DNA from 2 places in the Leuconostoc suionicum genome. Region 1 is predicted to be linked to the other one. Evidence: riboswitches for the same ligand, from Rfam matches in the RefSeq annotation. Region 1 holds a riboswitch; the other holds the start of a gene.
What was found. Region 1 has a riboswitch for thiamine pyrophosphate ahead of thiW (energy coupling factor transporter S component ThiW). Riboswitches for the same ligand answer to the same signal wherever they lie in the genome.

Region 1 (8,202 bases):
TCGAAAGCAAAGCCAATATTGGTGTCTTCATTACGGGATTAGAGCGCGATAAACGTCACTTTATTCTAGATTACTTTTTCAGTCATAGTGAAAATTCTATTCAACATTATATGAAAAACAAATCTTTCTTTAAGGCAATTAGTTTTGATCAAATTACGATTATTGTTCTTGATGAATGTCGAGAAGCTGGTATTCATTTAACAGACTTTACCATACAAAATATTGTTTTATACATTGCACTAAGCGTTCAACGATTGAAATGTGGCTTTGAATTACAGGCGGTCCAAGTTGACATTAATCCTGAAATCAGAAATGTTCGTGATGTTGCTAGAAAAATTTTTTCTCGTATTGAAAGTGGCCTATCATTAAAATTTCCGAAAAGTGAAGTAGATTATTTAACCATTCAATTAATGGCACAAGGGAAAAATATTAATATACAAAATGATGGTCCGTTACAACGGGATTTAGATATGATCTTACGACGAATTGAATTAGAAACCGACTACCCAGTTACTAAGGATTATGCTCTCAAGAAAAATATCATTGAACACCTAAAACCGATGGTAGTTCGCCTTGAGCAAGGTATTCAATTGAAAAATCCTTTGTTACAGGAAATAAAAACGAATTATTTAAGTGAGTTCATGGATACCAAGCGCTATATAAAATGGTCACCATATCTATCTCAGTTTGACATTAATGACGATGAAGTCGCTTATCTAGCACTTCATTTGATGGCAGCAGCAGAAAAATATAAAAATTTAAATAAACCAAGAGCCTTAATTATCTGCGCAACAGGGTATGGATCGGCACAGTTACTCAACAATCGTGTCGAAAAAGAATTTGGTATGTATTTAAACATTGTTGATATTAAAGGATATTATGAAGTTGATGACACTGCTTTAAGTAATGTTAATCTTATTATCAGTGCTATTGATCTGTCAACACGTGTTTTCAAGGTCCCCGTCATACAGGTAAGTATTTTTTTAACCGAAGCAGATGTTCAAAAAATAAATGAATTTTTAGATAATGAACAAATTCGAAATAAATATATTGCTGTAGAGAAAAAGCAGCCAAATAATAGCGTTTTAAATCATTTTGATCAATTTATTGATCAGTCAAGTTTTAAAATATGGCAGGTATCGCCTCATCGAAAGGAATTACTACAAGAGTTAACTAATATGCTGATGTTCAATGAACCTACCGAATTAAAACATGAATTTTTGGAACAAATTGATCAACGTGAACAGCTGAGCTCAATCGTTTTTAGTGATACTATTGCCGTTCCACATCCTGCTATGCCGATGAGTCGAGTACCTAAAATTGCTATTGGGATTATACCAAACGGTGTCAGGTGGTCTGATGAGTATCCAAGCATTCGGTTAGTTTTCCTGCTATCACCATCTTATCGGAGCAATAAGGGTCTAACAGAAACAACGCAGGCAATAGTAAAATTCACAGAAAATACTGAAGAACAGCGTCGATTAGTTGCCTCAAAAAATTTTTCAGAATTTCGGCATAATTTTCTGTTAATGATGAAAGGAGGTAAGTATATATGAAATCAGAAGACATTCAAGTTGTCGCTTTTGAAATTATTTTACACAGTGGAAATGCGCGCACAATGGTTCATAAGGCTTTTGAAGCTATGAGAGAAAAAAACTTTAAGTTATCTAACGAAAATCTAAAATTATCAAATGACGAATTACTATTAGCTCATAAATCGCAAACAAACTTATTACAAGAATACGCTGAGGGTAGTCATATTGATATGGAAATTATATTAGTCCATGCACAAGACCACTTAATGACAACGATGACTTTACGTGAGATGGCTATTGAAATGCAGACTCTTTATGAGGAGGTACAAGACATTGAAAAAAGGAATCAAACAAGGGCCAAAAAGGCCACAGGATAAGCAGTATGGTTTAGAGGTCGCAATCGAAAAAAATCGTACGGAAATGAGCCTCAAAAGCATGCAGTTTAATCGATTCATGTTAATTCGTTATGCCACGGCGTTCTTTCTGTTCGTAAACTTGTATTGGGCCATAATTATGTGGCAGACCCCAGTGGCACTAATACCTATTTCTTTAATGCTTATCGCTTCGCTAGCAATTATTGAACAAATTAAGTTGTTTGGACATCATACGAACCAACTGACTTATTCAAAAGTGTTTTTCAGATCACAGCTTATCGTGAATATCATTTTAATGGTGAGCATCCCAACATCGTTATTTACATTTTTTTACCAATTTATACAAAATACTGGTAGTAACCGCTTAGTGGTATTAATCCTGTTACTACTCAGTAGTAGCATACTTCTCATAGTTAACAAAAGGTTAGGCTTGATTGCAACAAATCACGATAAATACTACGCACGTTTGACAGCCTATCAGTCCGTTCTTAAAAATAATAAGGAGATGAAATAGTTATGGAAAATGGACCTATGTTTAATTTCCTACAAAAAGTGCTTTTGAAACCAATGACCAAAGTTTCACAATATAGAATTGTGAGGGCTATCATGGCTGCTGGTATGGCTTCAATTCCTTTTACAATTGTGGGATCTATGATATTAGTTTTGAATATATTACCGACAGTATTTCCGTTTTTAAATGATTTTTTCGATGCAACATTCTTTAAGTTTAGCGATTTGTACATGATTGCCAACACAGCAACCATGGGTATCTTAGCCATGTATTTTAGTTTAGCAATTGGTTTTCAATTAACTCGTATTATTCAAACAGAAGATAAACTAAAAGTAGCGCCATTAAATGGTGCCTTCTTATCGCTATTTGCATTCTTTATGTGCTTGCCAGAATTGGTTTTAAAAGGTGGAAAAATTGTTCTGCTAAATACCATATCCAAGGACGAAACAGTTATCAACGGATTTAGAATGACCAGCACAATCGACCGTGTTGGAACAAGTGGTATTTTCACAGCGATTATTATGGCTATTTTAGCAGTCTGGTTGTATTCATTCTGTGTGAAACATAACTGGACGATTAAAATGCCGGATGCTGTACCGGAAGGTGTATCAAGATCATTTACGGCATTAATTCCAACTTTCGTTATTGCTTTTGTTGTACTGGGTATTAATGGTTCCTTAGTGTTACTCGGTACTGACATTTTCAAAATGATTGCAATACCATTTAGCTTCGTCACAAGCATGACTAGCACCTGGCTAGGAATTATGGTGATTGAGTTCTTGATTCATGCCTTGTGGATTGTTGGTATTCATGGCGCTAACATTATTTCCGCATTCATTACGCCTATCTTCTTAGCAAATATGGTAGCAAATTCAAATGGGGCTAACATACCGTTTGCTGGAGAATTTAATAATGCCTTTGCTATCTTAGGTGGTTCTGGTGCGACACTTGGATTATGCATATTTATTACTTTACTAGCACGTTCCGAACAGCTCAAAGTTTTGGGTCGAGCTTCAATCGTACCATCATTTTTCAATATTAACGAGCCGTTAATATTTGGACTACCAATTGTTTATAATCCTTATCTAGCTATTCCATTTTTCTTGGCACCAATGGCAACAGCTTCCGTTGCTTATGCAGCCATTAACTTCCATATCATTCGACCAATTGTTATTCAAGCACCATGGCCATCCCCAGCCGGAATCGGTGCATTTATTAGTACCGTTGATTGGAAAGCAGCAGTCTTAGCAATAATCTGTGTTGTAATAGCTTTCATTATTTACTTACCATTTATCAAAATATATGATACTAAGTTGTACAATGATGAGCAGGGGAAAACGCAAGTACAGCCTTAATGACGAGGCATCAAAATACTGGTCTGTGTTTAGTAACAGACTGGTATTTTTTATATTCTCGACTGGCTGATTTGTGAAAGGTAAATTTCATCAGTAAGAATATCACTTAATGATAAACTTATGTGAAAAATAGAATGAATTACTTACATTTAATAGAAAATTTATGATACAATAATGCTTGTGCTAGGGGCGCCAAAATGGCTGAGAAGAACCCTTCGAACCTGAACTGATTAACATCAGCGTAGGAAAGTGCTACATTTTTTAACGTAGCATTTTTCTCTAGGTGAGGAAAATGTTTTTTTATTGCATAAAATGACTTGTTGAAAGGATTTTTTTGAAAAATGAATAATAATCACTAGGGGCGTCGCAAAGACTGAGATGATGTATATCGGTCCCTTTGAACCTGATCTAGTTAATACTAGCGTAGGAAAGTGACCAATATTTGATAACGACATGTACTGTTGTCAAAAGTGTCCTTTTTTATGTATTTAAGGGCACTTTTTTTATTGGGAAAGGAATTTGATTATGATGTGGCAGGTTCAGCTGTATTTCTGGCCTGAGAGCTTGCAAATAATATGACCGCCAATGTCTATTCATAGATGGTGGTTTAACTATGCTCTAATCGAAATTAACACAATCATTAAAATATAAAAATACAATGGAATATTAAAAAGGAAATCATAATGAATAAAAATGTTAAGTTAACAAAAATAATGGTCGTTACAATTATGATAGCGCTAGATATCGTGTTATCTCCAATTTTTAGAATTGAAGGAATGGCACCAATGTCCAGTGTCATGAATATTATTGCTGGTGTAATTCTAGGACCAGTATATGCAGTTGTTATGGCAGTAGTCACTGGAATAATAAGAATGCTAATGTTAGGTATACCCCCATTGGCTTTGACTGGTTCAATCTTTGGCGCCTTCGGTGCAGGTATCTTGTATAAGTATGGCCGAAATATGTATTGGTCAATGTTTGGAGAATTTCTTGGGACTGGAATTATAGGATCGTTAATTTCAGTTCCGGTGATGGTCTGGTTTACTGGACAACAACAAAACTTGTACTGGTTTGTGTATACACCTCGTTTTGTGGGTGCAACTATAATTGGATCAGTAATCACTTATTTTGTTTTAGGAAATTTGCTAAAAATCAATTCCTTTAAAGAAATTCAAGGAATGTTTGTTGGGTAGCGTAGCTATGAAAAATGAATTAATAAAAATTAAATCAATTTTACCTTTGCAAAAGCCGCCGTTAGTACATTGCATAATCAATGATATTACGTTAGAAACGGTGGCTAATACTATATTGTATCTTGGTGGTAAACCTATTATGAGTAGTGATACCCGTGAGTTTTCGTCATTATTTGAGTCAACAGATGCATTACTACTAAATATGGGCCGACTTAATGAGTCACACGAACAAAGTCTCCGTCAAGCTAGCTCTTTAACAGATATGACTAAAAAACCGACTGTTGTGGATCTAGTAGGCTATGGTATTACTAATGAACGAACAAAGTTAGGAATTGCTATGGCACATAATCATCCAACGGTTATCAAAGGAAATACTTCAGAAATTAGAAGATTTGTCGGCCTACCATCGTTAGCAAAAGGTATTGATGGTACTAGCTCTGATCAGCATGATCAAGCGTTAAAAGATCTCATTTTTTCTTTGAAACAAATAACAACGGATTATGCCGATACTGTGTTTCTGGCAACAGGAAAAAAGGATGTCATTGTTCAAAATGATAAACACCTTATTTTAAACAATGGCGTCGATGAATTGAATAAGTTTGTTGGGACAGGAGACATGGTTGGCGCAATGATAACTACACTTCTCGGGGTCGGTAAAGATCCATGGGTTGCCAGTCAATTTGCAATTAGCTACCTCAATATAGCAGCTGAAAAAGCACTGTTACTAACAAACGGAGGAATGGAAAACTTTAGACGAGAAGTTCTTAACCAAATTGATTTGTTGTGCAATGATCCGCAATGGGTGTTTAACATTAAATATTCATGATTAAAAAAATAGCAATTAAGTCAATGAAATGTTAAGCATAAAAGCATGTTATTGATATAAAGTATTAATATACCAATAGGTTACTAATATATATCTACTAACTATAAACTGCCTACTATCAATTAGTTTGCAAACGTATTATAGTTATTATAGTGAACAAAACAAATAATTATGGAAATGAGGTTCTATCATGAAAGTAACAATTTTTGGTAAAGGCAATATGGGACAGGCAATCGGAGCTAATTTTGAAAAAGCTGGCAATGATGTCAACTATTTAACTTCAGAGGGTACAGCTACGAGCCTTAGTGAATTAGTTATTTTGGCTGTGCCTTATCCTGCTTTAGACACAATCGCTCAACAATACAAACAAGAATTAAAAGGAAAAGTTGTTGTTGATATAACAAATCCCTTGAACTTTGAGACATGGAATGAATTAGTTGTTCCCGCTGATAGTTCAGCAGCAGAAGAACTACAAAATAAGTTGCCAGATAGCATAGTACTTAAGGCATTTAATACAAATTTTGCTGCTACGCTACAAAGTGGAACGATTGGTGAAAATACAACAACCGTTTTGGTAGCAGGAAATGATGAAGGGAAGGAGCTATTTATCGAGGCTTTGAATGATAGCGATTTAAATGTTCTTGATGCGGGTCAACTTAATCGAGCTCGCGAATTAGAAGCAACTGGCTTTCTACAGATGACCTTGGCAGCTAGTGAACAAATTGGCTGGACAGGTGGCTTTTCAGTTACTAAGTAAATTCCAAAATAAAAAGCAACTATTTCAAAGATAGTTGCTTTTTATTTTGCACAGTATATTCATCCGAAAAATGTATATGCTTTAATTTTATTGTTCCAGCAAAGCTTTTCTTTTGTCTGGATTTTTGTCAAGATAGAAACTGCCCCAGTCAGCCATCGAATCAATAACTGGACGCATACTTTGTCCTAAGGTTGATAAACTATACTCTACTCTAAGAGGTACTACAGCAAAGACCTGACGAACAACGAGGCCGTCTTCTTCCATCTCTCTCAAACTTTGCGTTAACATTTTTTGACTAATACCGGCTACACTAATTTTTAATTCTGAAAAGCGTTTTGTTCCAGGTAAAAGATCACGAATAATTAATACCTTCCATTTGCTGCTGAGTAGATCAATAGTCGTTGCTACAGGGCAGATGCCATTTTGTTCCAATAATTTTCTAGACATAATGATTATCCTTTTTAGTTTGAAAGATACTTAAAGTGTGTAGGTTACTTTTAGTACGTTTTAATTATTATAGGCTTTCTTTGATGATAAGGCAAATAACTACAACATATAATCAATCATTTTTTTAAGTTGGAATGTATTATTTGCAATATATATCGTATGCGATATAATATTTCCCAGGAGGTTATGATATGAATAAAGATGAACATCTTTACGACGAATTGTGCTTGTCAATATACAATACAAATCGTTATTTTCATCATCTGTACGGTTATGTACTAGAAAAATATGATTTATCATATTTGCAATATATGAGTTTACTGATTATTTATAAACAGAATTCGGTGAAGCTAATGGATATCGGTGCCGAACTTGAGTTGTCAAGTAATACATTGACACCTGTAATTGAGAAACTTGTCAATAAGTCTTGGATTGTTAAGGTGCAAAGTTCACAGGATAGACGCGTCAAGGTCTTAAAAATGTCTGATCAGAAAGCAACTACTTTTGAACGTATTTTGTCTGAAATCAGAATTATGCGTGACAACCTAATACATCAAGTTGGACGTCCAATTGAAGAAGTATTGCGAGAAAATCAGGCACTTAATCAGGTCTTAAAAAAGATGATACAAGAAAAAGAGGTATGAAAATGGATTATGATGTTATTTTTATTGGTAGCGATCATGCTGCATGGCACGGGGCACAAACGTTAGCTCGCTCAGGAAAAAAAGTAGCCTTAGTGGAAGAAAATAAGGTTGCTGGTACATGCACAAATTTTGGTTGTAACGCCAAGATATTGTTAGATGGTCCCGCTGAAATGATACATCATTTGCATCATTACCACGGTATCGGAATTAATGACACGCCTAACATCATTTGGCCAGAATTGATGGCTTATAAGCATCAAGTGATTGATCCTTTATCAGGAGTTTTAGCACACAAGCTTTCTGTTGATGGAATTGATATTATCAATGGACACGCCAAATTTTTAAATAACGAAAAAATTATTGTTGCTGATCAAGTTTACCAAGCTGAAAAATTTGTGATTGCTACTGGCCAGCGACCTGCAAAACTACCGATTTCAGGTTCAGAGTTTATGAAGGACAGCACGGACTTTCTAGACTTACCTGATATGCCGAAGTCAATTCTATTCGTTGGCGCGGGTTATATTGCGATGGAATTTGCTTCAATTGCATATGCCGCCGGG
Region 2 (8,202 bases), 570 kb from region 1:
AGATCCTGCCGATATTGCTTCTGCTGATGGTCTTGTAGTGCCAGGAGTTGGCGCTTTTGCTTCAGCAATGGATAAGCTTCGAGAACGTAACTTGGTTGAACCAATAAAAGAGTTTTCAAATAGCGGTAAACCATTGTTGGGTGTTTGCTTAGGGATGCAGTTACTTTTTGACTCATCAACTGAATTTGGTGAAACGACAGGTCTTGGGCTAATTCCCGGGCAAGTAGTTGAATTACCTAAACAAGAGAATTACAAAGTACCGCAAATGGGCTGGAATCAGAACAAAGTGAGCCAAATCAACCAAATCACTCGAACAATGAATGATAAATATACTTACTTTGTACATAGTTATTATGCGGTAACGGACTCTAAATATATTGCGGCAACTGTTAATTATGGACAAGTTGATGTACCAAGTGTTGTGGTTAACAAAAATGTGATTGGTGCCCAATTCCATCCAGAAAAATCTGGACAAGATGGATTAGAAATTTGGCAAAACTTTAAGGAAATGGTAGAAAACGCATGATTTTTCCAGCAATTGATTTATTAAATGGTCAATCAGTTCGCCTTTATCAAGGGGATTATGAAAAAGAAACCACAATTAACCCAGATCCATTGAAGCAGGCAAAACAAATTGAAAGCGCTGGTTTAAAGCATTTACACTTGGTTGATTTAGATGGTGCCAAGGAAGGAAAACCAGTTAATCTAAATGTCATTCAATCTTTGCGAGAACAAACAAACTTGTTTATTGAACTTGGTGGCGGTATCAGGACTCTTGAACAGGTTAATCAATACTTAAATTTAGGCATTAATCGTGTGATTATTGGATCAGCAGCGTTGGCTCATCCGGAACTTGTGCGAACGGCGGTTGCAAAGTATGGATCCGATAAAATTGTCGTTGGTGTTGACGGCCGTGATGAAAAAGTTGCCATACAAGGTTGGCTCGAAAATTCTGATACGAGTTTTGATGATATTGTTGAAGCTATGTTATCAGTAGGTGTTTCGAATTTTGTTGTCACCGATATTGCCAGAGATGGAACCCTTTCAGGCCCTAATATTGAGCTACTATCACGTTTACAAAATAAATTTCCTAAAAGTAATATTATAGCTAGCGGGGGTATTGCCAATATTAAAAACGTTACAGATTTACAAACGAGCGGTATTCACGATATTATTGTTGGTCGAGCACTTTATGATGGCGATGTGACACTAGCTCAATTGAAGGAGGTGGATGGATGACTTTAGCCAAACGAATTGTTCCAGCATTAGACATTAAGAATGGTAAAGTAGTTAAAGGAGTTAATTTTGTCAACTTACGTGAAGTAGGTGATCCCGTTGAATCAGCGAAAGCATACCAGGCTGCTGGCGCTGATGAGCTAGTGTTTTTAGACATTACAGCAACTTTGGAAGAGCGGGATACCATCATGTCAGTCGTCGATGCTGTTTCTAGAGAAGTATTTATCCCCTTGACTGTTGGCGGTGGTATTCGAACGACAGAAGACATGGCTCGTTTAATTAAAGCTGGAGCTGATAAAATATTTGTTAACTCCGAAGCAGTAAAGAACCCAGCGTTAATTACGGACGGGGCTAAAATATTTGGTTCCCAGGCCATCGTCGGCGCTATTGATGCTAAGTGGGATGAGTCGGCTGGCATTTATCGGGTCTACGTTTCTGGTGGATCTAAGCCTACAAGTCTTGATGCTATTGAATGGGCTTCTGAATTAGTCGCTCGTGGTGCTGGTGAATTACTAGTAACAAGTATGGATGCTGATGGAACAAAAAAAGGGTACGATATTCAACTTTATAATCAACTAACAGATGCTGTGAATGTACCAGTAGTAGCCTCAGGTGGTGCTGGTTCAACACAAGATTTCATTAATTTATTTGAGAAAACTAAAATTGACGCAGCACTAGCTGCTTCGGTGTTTCATTTTGGTGAAATTAAAATACCAAATTTGAAACGGACATTGAAAGATGATGGTGTGGAGATACGCATATGATTGGAACTGAACCGGATTTCAACAAGCAAAGTCAAAATGGTTTGATCCCTGCTGTCATTGTCGACACGGAGACGAAGGCATTTTTGATGCTAGGCTATATGAACAAAGAAAGTTATTCATTAACCAAAAGTACTGGTCAAACTTGGTTTTGGTCTCGTGAACGACAAGAATTGTGGCATAAGGGGGAGACTTCGGGTAACATACAACAGGTCGTTAGCATGACATTAGATTGTGATTTAGATACCCTGCTTATTCATGTGAATCCTGCAGGGCCAGCGTGTCATACTAATGCTTACTCATGTTTTTTTAACACGATAAAGGGTGAAGGGTTAGCAGACGCTAATCAAGCAACAATTGCAAATAAATGGACTGATGGTTATTTTCCAAAAGAGTAAATACCACACCAAAAAGGAGAAATGATGCCACAACAAACAATTGAAGAACTTTATGAACAAGCACTTGATCGCAAACAAAATCCCCAAACAGGATCCTATACTGATTATCTATATCAAAAAGGATTAGATAAAATCCTAAAAAAAGTAGGAGAAGAAAGCACGGAAGTAATTCTCGGCGCCAAAAATAATAATGAAGAGTTAATTTATGAAACTTCAGATTTATTGTTTCATTTAATGGTCTTATTAGTTGAAAAGGGTGTCAGTTTAGATGATATTAAAGATGAATTAGGGTCACGTTTAGGAAAAAAATCATTATTGCATGAACGAGCTGATTGGCGAGGAGACAAGAAAAATGAAAAAGACAGTTAAAGCTTTAGCAGCTTATCAAGCAGAATTACCAGTAGAAACTGTAAAAGCAAAGTACGGCTTGCAACATTTAGCTCGCTTATCAGCTAATGAGTCTGTATACGGTCCATCGCCAAAAGTTGCTCAAGCTGTACGTGCTGTTTCAGATGATATTTTAGGTTATTATCCAGATGGGCAAGCGACAGAACTACGTGAAGCAGTAGCTAAGTTAAATCACGTTGATCCACAACATTTGGTGTTTGGCGCTGGCGCAGATGAATTGATTGAGCTGTTGACTCGTGTTGTGTTGGAACCAGGATCAAATATTATTATTCCTAATCCAACATTTGGTGAATATGCGATGCATGCACAAATCGAACAGTCTACAACAAAAAAAATACCCGTTAATGTTGACAATGGGCATGTTGATTTTGATGCGATTTTAGATGCTATTGATGATAAAACCGCTATGGTATGGATAGCTAACCCCAACAATCCAACGGGGGTATTCGAAACAACTAGCTCCATTAAGCGCTTTTTGGACAAGCTACCAGTAAATATTACGTTAGTAGTAGACGAAGCCTACTATGATTTTGTAGATGAACCTGATGCTACTATGGCACCTTTGGTAGCTGAGTATACAAACTTGGTTGTGCTACGTACCTTATCAAAGGCTTACGGTCTAGCTAATTTACGTGTTGGATATGGCATTATGCAAGATCCCCTTTATAGTGCGATGCAAGCAGTCCGTTTACCGTATAATTTATCAACCTATCAGATTGCTGGCGGCACGGCTGCTGTATTGGATCAAGAATACTTACAGAAAAATGCCCAACGTTTTCAAGTAGAGCGCCAAAAGTTCCAAGAATTTTTGACTCAAAACAAGTTTAAGTTTTATGAATCACAGGCTAATTTTATTTGGATAAAGGTTGGCGAGACGAAAAAGGTTGGTCAAAAATTATTAGAACAAGGTTTCCAAGTCAACGATCGACTTAATCCTGAGTGGATTCGTATTGCGTTAGGTACACCAGAAGACAATGCTGAATTAAAATTGGCTTTTTTGAAAGCTACAAACAAATAATTTTGTGTTATTAAATTTCACTTCTTTACATCAATATCCTTACAAAGTGTTTGCCTGATTTAATACATCTTTGAAGCGCCAGTCTTCTTGGTGGTAGGCTTGTTCCCAGAACTGCCATTCTAATTCACAACTTTTAAGAAAAAACTGTTTTGCCTGTTGGCGTTGTTGAGTTGTTGCATTTTCTGCCAAGCGATCTATCCATTCAAAGATTTTGTCGGATAGTGAAACTTCCGAATCATCATCTGCATTATCGTAAAAATCAATCCAGCTTTTGAATGGGTTATCATTTGTGTTCGCTTTCTCCCGAACTTGTTTTTTTGCAATTTCATTATAGGTCCAAGGGCACGCCTGAAAAGCAGCTAGAATATTTAATAAGGATCCGGTGTCAGCCGCACGATACATATGTGATTCGTATAGATATGCTTTAGGTGTTGGCGTGGCGTGTTGTAATCTTTCATATTCGACACCGGCAACCTCACAAAAAACATGATGGGGATGAATTTCGCTATTTAAAATAAAATCAATTGAATCAGCAAAAAATTTCATTTCATTACGATCAGTTAATTTGGTAATGGCATTGGCATAAATTTTGATAAATTCACTAAGATATTGGAAATCTTGTTCGACGTAAAAAATCAAAGCTTCTCGGGGGACGTATCCGTCCGCAATGCCACGAACAAATGCGTGATCATGAATGGCTGTCATAATTGGCGCAGCTTGGGTGCGCAGTTCTTCTGAAAACATAATTTCTCCTAAAATGTTTACATGTCCAACAAAAAAACTCTCTCTTGACTAGGCAAAAAAGAGTATCTTTTGTAAAAAGAATACCACTTTCCTACGCTAGCATTGACTAGATCAGGTTCGAAGGGATTGATAAGTAATATCATCTCAGCCAAGAAGGCACCCCTAGTGGACAGCATATATTTTTTTAATGAGATTAGCATAGCACTGAAATATTAAAATTGCAAATGGTTTTATAGCTCAGTTAATGGGCTAAAAATTTTTGCATTTAAAATTAGAATGGGTTATACTGATCCACGAAGTTAATATTTTATCTGGGGTACCGTAAGGTTGAGATAATACCCATTGAACCTGTCAGGTTAATACCTGCGAAGGAAGAATAAGTTAGATTAAGATGTCTTTTTGATGCCATCAATCACTAAATTCTTTTGTGGTTGGTGGCTTTTTGTATAGACACTTATAACTATAAAAGGTATTTTATCGAAACATACGACCTCGAAACAAGAGGAGAGATGTTTATGGAACAAGTAGAAACAGTAACAGCGGGATCAAAAGGGAAGTGGTCTTTGCGAGAAGTAATTTTAATGGCGTTGATTGGTATTGCCTTTGGTGTGATTTATTTTATTATGGATCCAGTGTACACAGCACTTGATGCTGTCTTAGTTCCACTTGGGTTACACCAATACACCATCGCAATCACTATTGGGCCATGGATGATGGCAGCCCCATTGGCTAGTTATTTATTGAAACGTGTTGGTGCGGGATTAATAGGTGAATTGCTTGGCGCCACTGGAGAAGCCTTGTTGGGCGGCTATTGGGGTGTTGCAACACTAATTTCTGGATTTATTCAAGGTATCGGATCAGAACTTGGTTTTACCTTGACAGGATATAAAAGCTGGAAAATGGGTTTGATTTTATCAACATTTACCGGAACATGCGTGACATTCATCTGGTCATTATTCCACGACGGATATCTACAATTTAATTTTGGTATGCTAGTTGGGTTGTTTATTGTTCGCTGGATTTCAATTGCATTTTTTGCCGGTCTATTAGTTTACTGGATTGTCAACTTGCTAGAGAAGTCTAAATTATTAAAAACAAATCGATAAGGTCAATAAAAGTATGACGGAATTAAAGGCCAATCATTTAGATATTAAATTTGACGATGAAATTATCTTAGAAGATATTTCACTCGAGATTAGACCAGAACAATTTATATTATTAGTTGGTTCATCTGGATGTGGTAAATCAACTTTGATGACTGCCTTAGCTGGATTATATCCTAAATATGGCGGCGAATTGTCACAGAAGGTGTCTTTGAATCATCAGTCAATTGCTCAAATCAAAGCGAACCATCGTGCTAAAAAAGTTGCCATGCTATTTCAGCATCCAGATCAACAATTTGCCATGGATCACGTAGAAGATGAATTGATTTTTTCGTTAGAAAATTTATCTTTAACTACCGAGGAAATTGATAAGAGAATTAATTCTGCTTTATCAGAAGTAGGAATTGAATCGCTACGACACCGAGAACTTTCATACTTGTCAGGTGGCGAATTGCAAAAGGTTGCTTTAGCTGAAACATTAGCGATGGGCGCAGAAATTATTTTATTGGATGAACCTTTTGCGGCCGTTGATCCAGAACATCGACAGGAGTTACAAGTATTGCTAAAAAAATTAGTTGATCAGGGGCATGGCATTTTAGTTTCAGATCACGACACAAGTGGATATGAAAACCTTATAACAGATTTATATCGTATTGAAAATCGACATATAGCACCTGTTGATTCTACAGTTTGGTCTTCTTTTTTTAAACAAGATGTAAATGATGGTATTGTTACTAATAATGACTTTAATGAGTCTGTGTTTAGTATGGCACATGTGACGGTAAACAACGGTAAGCAATCCATTTTGAAGAATAGCAGTTTTGAGTGGGCAAAAGATAAAATCACCTTAATTACTGGACCCAACGGTATTGGGAAATCAAGCTTACTGCTTACTTTTGCAAAATTACACGATTATGAGGGTTTGTTGTTGTATCAAAGGAAGCTACTCAATAAACTTCGTAAGAAAATATATGCTAGGAAAGTTGGTTTAGTATTTCAAAATGCAGCTGACCAATTTTTAAACATTACTGTTTCTGAAGAGGTTGAGCAGGCTAGAGCCCATGGCCATCACGCTGATTATTGGACAACTGAGAAGATTGACCAGTGCATCCAAAAGTTAAATTTAATAGGTCTTGGAAAGCATAGTGTTTACGAATTGTCAGGTGGACAACAAAAAAAGCTACAAATACTGATTATGTTAATTATTGCACCCGATACCTTGCTGTTAGATGAGCCATTATCAGGATTGGATACGAATTCTATTCAACATCTCATGCAAATCATTAAACAGTCGTCAAATGACCTTGAACAAAGTATTATCATGATTTCACACCAAACACACGGCATTATTCAATATATTGATTATCATGTTCACTTTAATCAAGATGGTTTGAAATATGAAAGTGTAGTTAATTCATGAATGAAACACAGAAATTACTATTAGTGTTGCTTATTTCGATAGAAATTGCGTTCACAAAATCAGTTTATCTCAATCTGTTTTTAATTATTGTTAGTATTTTGATTTTAATAGTGACTAAAAGCCATTTGAAAACTTTTGCTCGATTATTGATTGTATCAATTTTGCCGGCAGTCGGATCATTCACATCATTTTATTTTTTTGGTGCAGGAGACGAATCACAACGATTACATTTTGCACTAGTAATGACCACACGTGTAGGTGCTTATATATTCATGGGTGCGGCATTTATGTCGACTATGGTTTTGTACGAATTATTACGTTCTCTTGAACAAAATGTCAAAATGTCCGCAACCTTTGTATATGGCATTCTGGGTGCATTGAGTTTTATTCCCAAAATTATAAATTCAGTTAAAAAGATTCGGGCAGTGGGGCTGATGCGAGGCGAGATCTTGAGTTTTTGGTCGCCTAAACTTTATTTTAAAGCCATTAGTCAAGCATTAATATGGTCAAATAATTTAGCGATGGCTATGACCTCTCATGGCTTTGAAGAAGGTGAAAGCCGTAGTTACCACCGACTATTTCCAACAAAAGTTTCTGGGTGGCTAATCATTGGCGTCGTTATGCTACTTATTCAATACTGTTTATTTGTTATTAAGCTTTGGTAAATAATTGTGTTAAACTGTGATTATGAAATTAAAACAAGCAGATTTACTTTTTGTAAAAAATGGACATAGCGATTTGGATGAAGGTATTGCAGAATCAACGGGAAACTTTGTTCATGTCGCGATATTAGCCGACGAAGAAACTGTCATTCATGCAACAGCTGATTCAGGCGTTTGTTTACAATCGCTTCACCGCTTTTTAGAGAAAAATAAAAGTGCTGATGTTTACCGCACAAATGTTAAAAATACAAAGCAAATTATTATTAATGCTAAAAAGCATTTGGGTAAACCTTATAACTTTTCTTTTCAGCCAGGTACGGACAGCTTCTATTGTTCACAGTTGGTAGTGATAGCCTTTGAAGACTTTGTCAAATTTAGTGAGCAACCAATGTTTTTTGGAGACAGACGAGAACAAATTTCTGACTTTTGGGCTGCTTACTATAAGAAACTAA

Region 2: linked by a shared signal. The riboswitch ahead of A6B45_RS07455 (ECF transporter S component) and the one ahead of thiW (energy coupling factor transporter S component ThiW) in region 1 are both predicted to bind thiamine pyrophosphate.

The regions. Positions count from the first base shown of each region.
Region 1 is NZ_CP015247.1:924,566-932,767, forward strand. Features, by position in the region: gene A6B45_RS04550 (BglG family transcription antiterminator) at 1-1,556, shown strand, start outside; gene A6B45_RS04555 (PTS cellobiose transporter subunit IIA) at 1,553-1,912, shown strand; gene A6B45_RS04560 (sugar transporter) at 1,869-2,423, shown strand; gene celB (PTS cellobiose transporter subunit IIC) at 2,441-3,775, shown strand; TPP riboswitch at 3,951-4,040, shown strand; TPP riboswitch at 4,123-4,222, shown strand; gene thiW (energy coupling factor transporter S component ThiW) at 4,459-4,968, shown strand; gene A6B45_RS04575 (hydroxyethylthiazole kinase) at 4,976-5,794, shown strand; gene A6B45_RS04580 (NADPH-dependent F420 reductase) at 5,985-6,551, shown strand; gene A6B45_RS04585 (winged helix-turn-helix transcriptional regulator) at 6,639-6,998, opposite strand; gene A6B45_RS04590 (MarR family winged helix-turn-helix transcriptional regulator) at 7,190-7,642, shown strand; gene A6B45_RS04595 (dihydrolipoyl dehydrogenase family protein) at 7,645-8,202, shown strand, end outside.
Region 2 is NZ_CP015247.1:1,495,563-1,503,764, reverse strand. Features, by position in the region: gene hisH (imidazole glycerol phosphate synthase subunit HisH) at 1-526, shown strand, start outside; gene hisA (1-(5-phosphoribosyl)-5-[(5-phosphoribosylamino)methylideneamino]imidazole-4-carboxamide isomerase) at 523-1,239, shown strand; gene hisF (imidazole glycerol phosphate synthase subunit HisF) at 1,236-2,000, shown strand; gene hisI (phosphoribosyl-AMP cyclohydrolase) at 1,997-2,395, shown strand; gene hisE (phosphoribosyl-ATP diphosphatase) at 2,420-2,764, shown strand; gene hisC (histidinol-phosphate transaminase) at 2,748-3,821, shown strand; gene tenA (thiaminase II) at 3,861-4,565, opposite strand; TPP riboswitch at 4,637-4,739, opposite strand; TPP riboswitch at 4,868-4,957, shown strand; gene A6B45_RS07455 (ECF transporter S component) at 5,081-5,671, shown strand; gene A6B45_RS07450 (ABC transporter ATP-binding protein) at 5,685-7,088, shown strand; gene A6B45_RS07445 (energy-coupling factor transporter transmembrane component T family protein) at 7,085-7,753, shown strand; gene A6B45_RS07440 (YiiX/YebB-like N1pC/P60 family cysteine hydrolase) at 7,776-8,202, shown strand, end outside.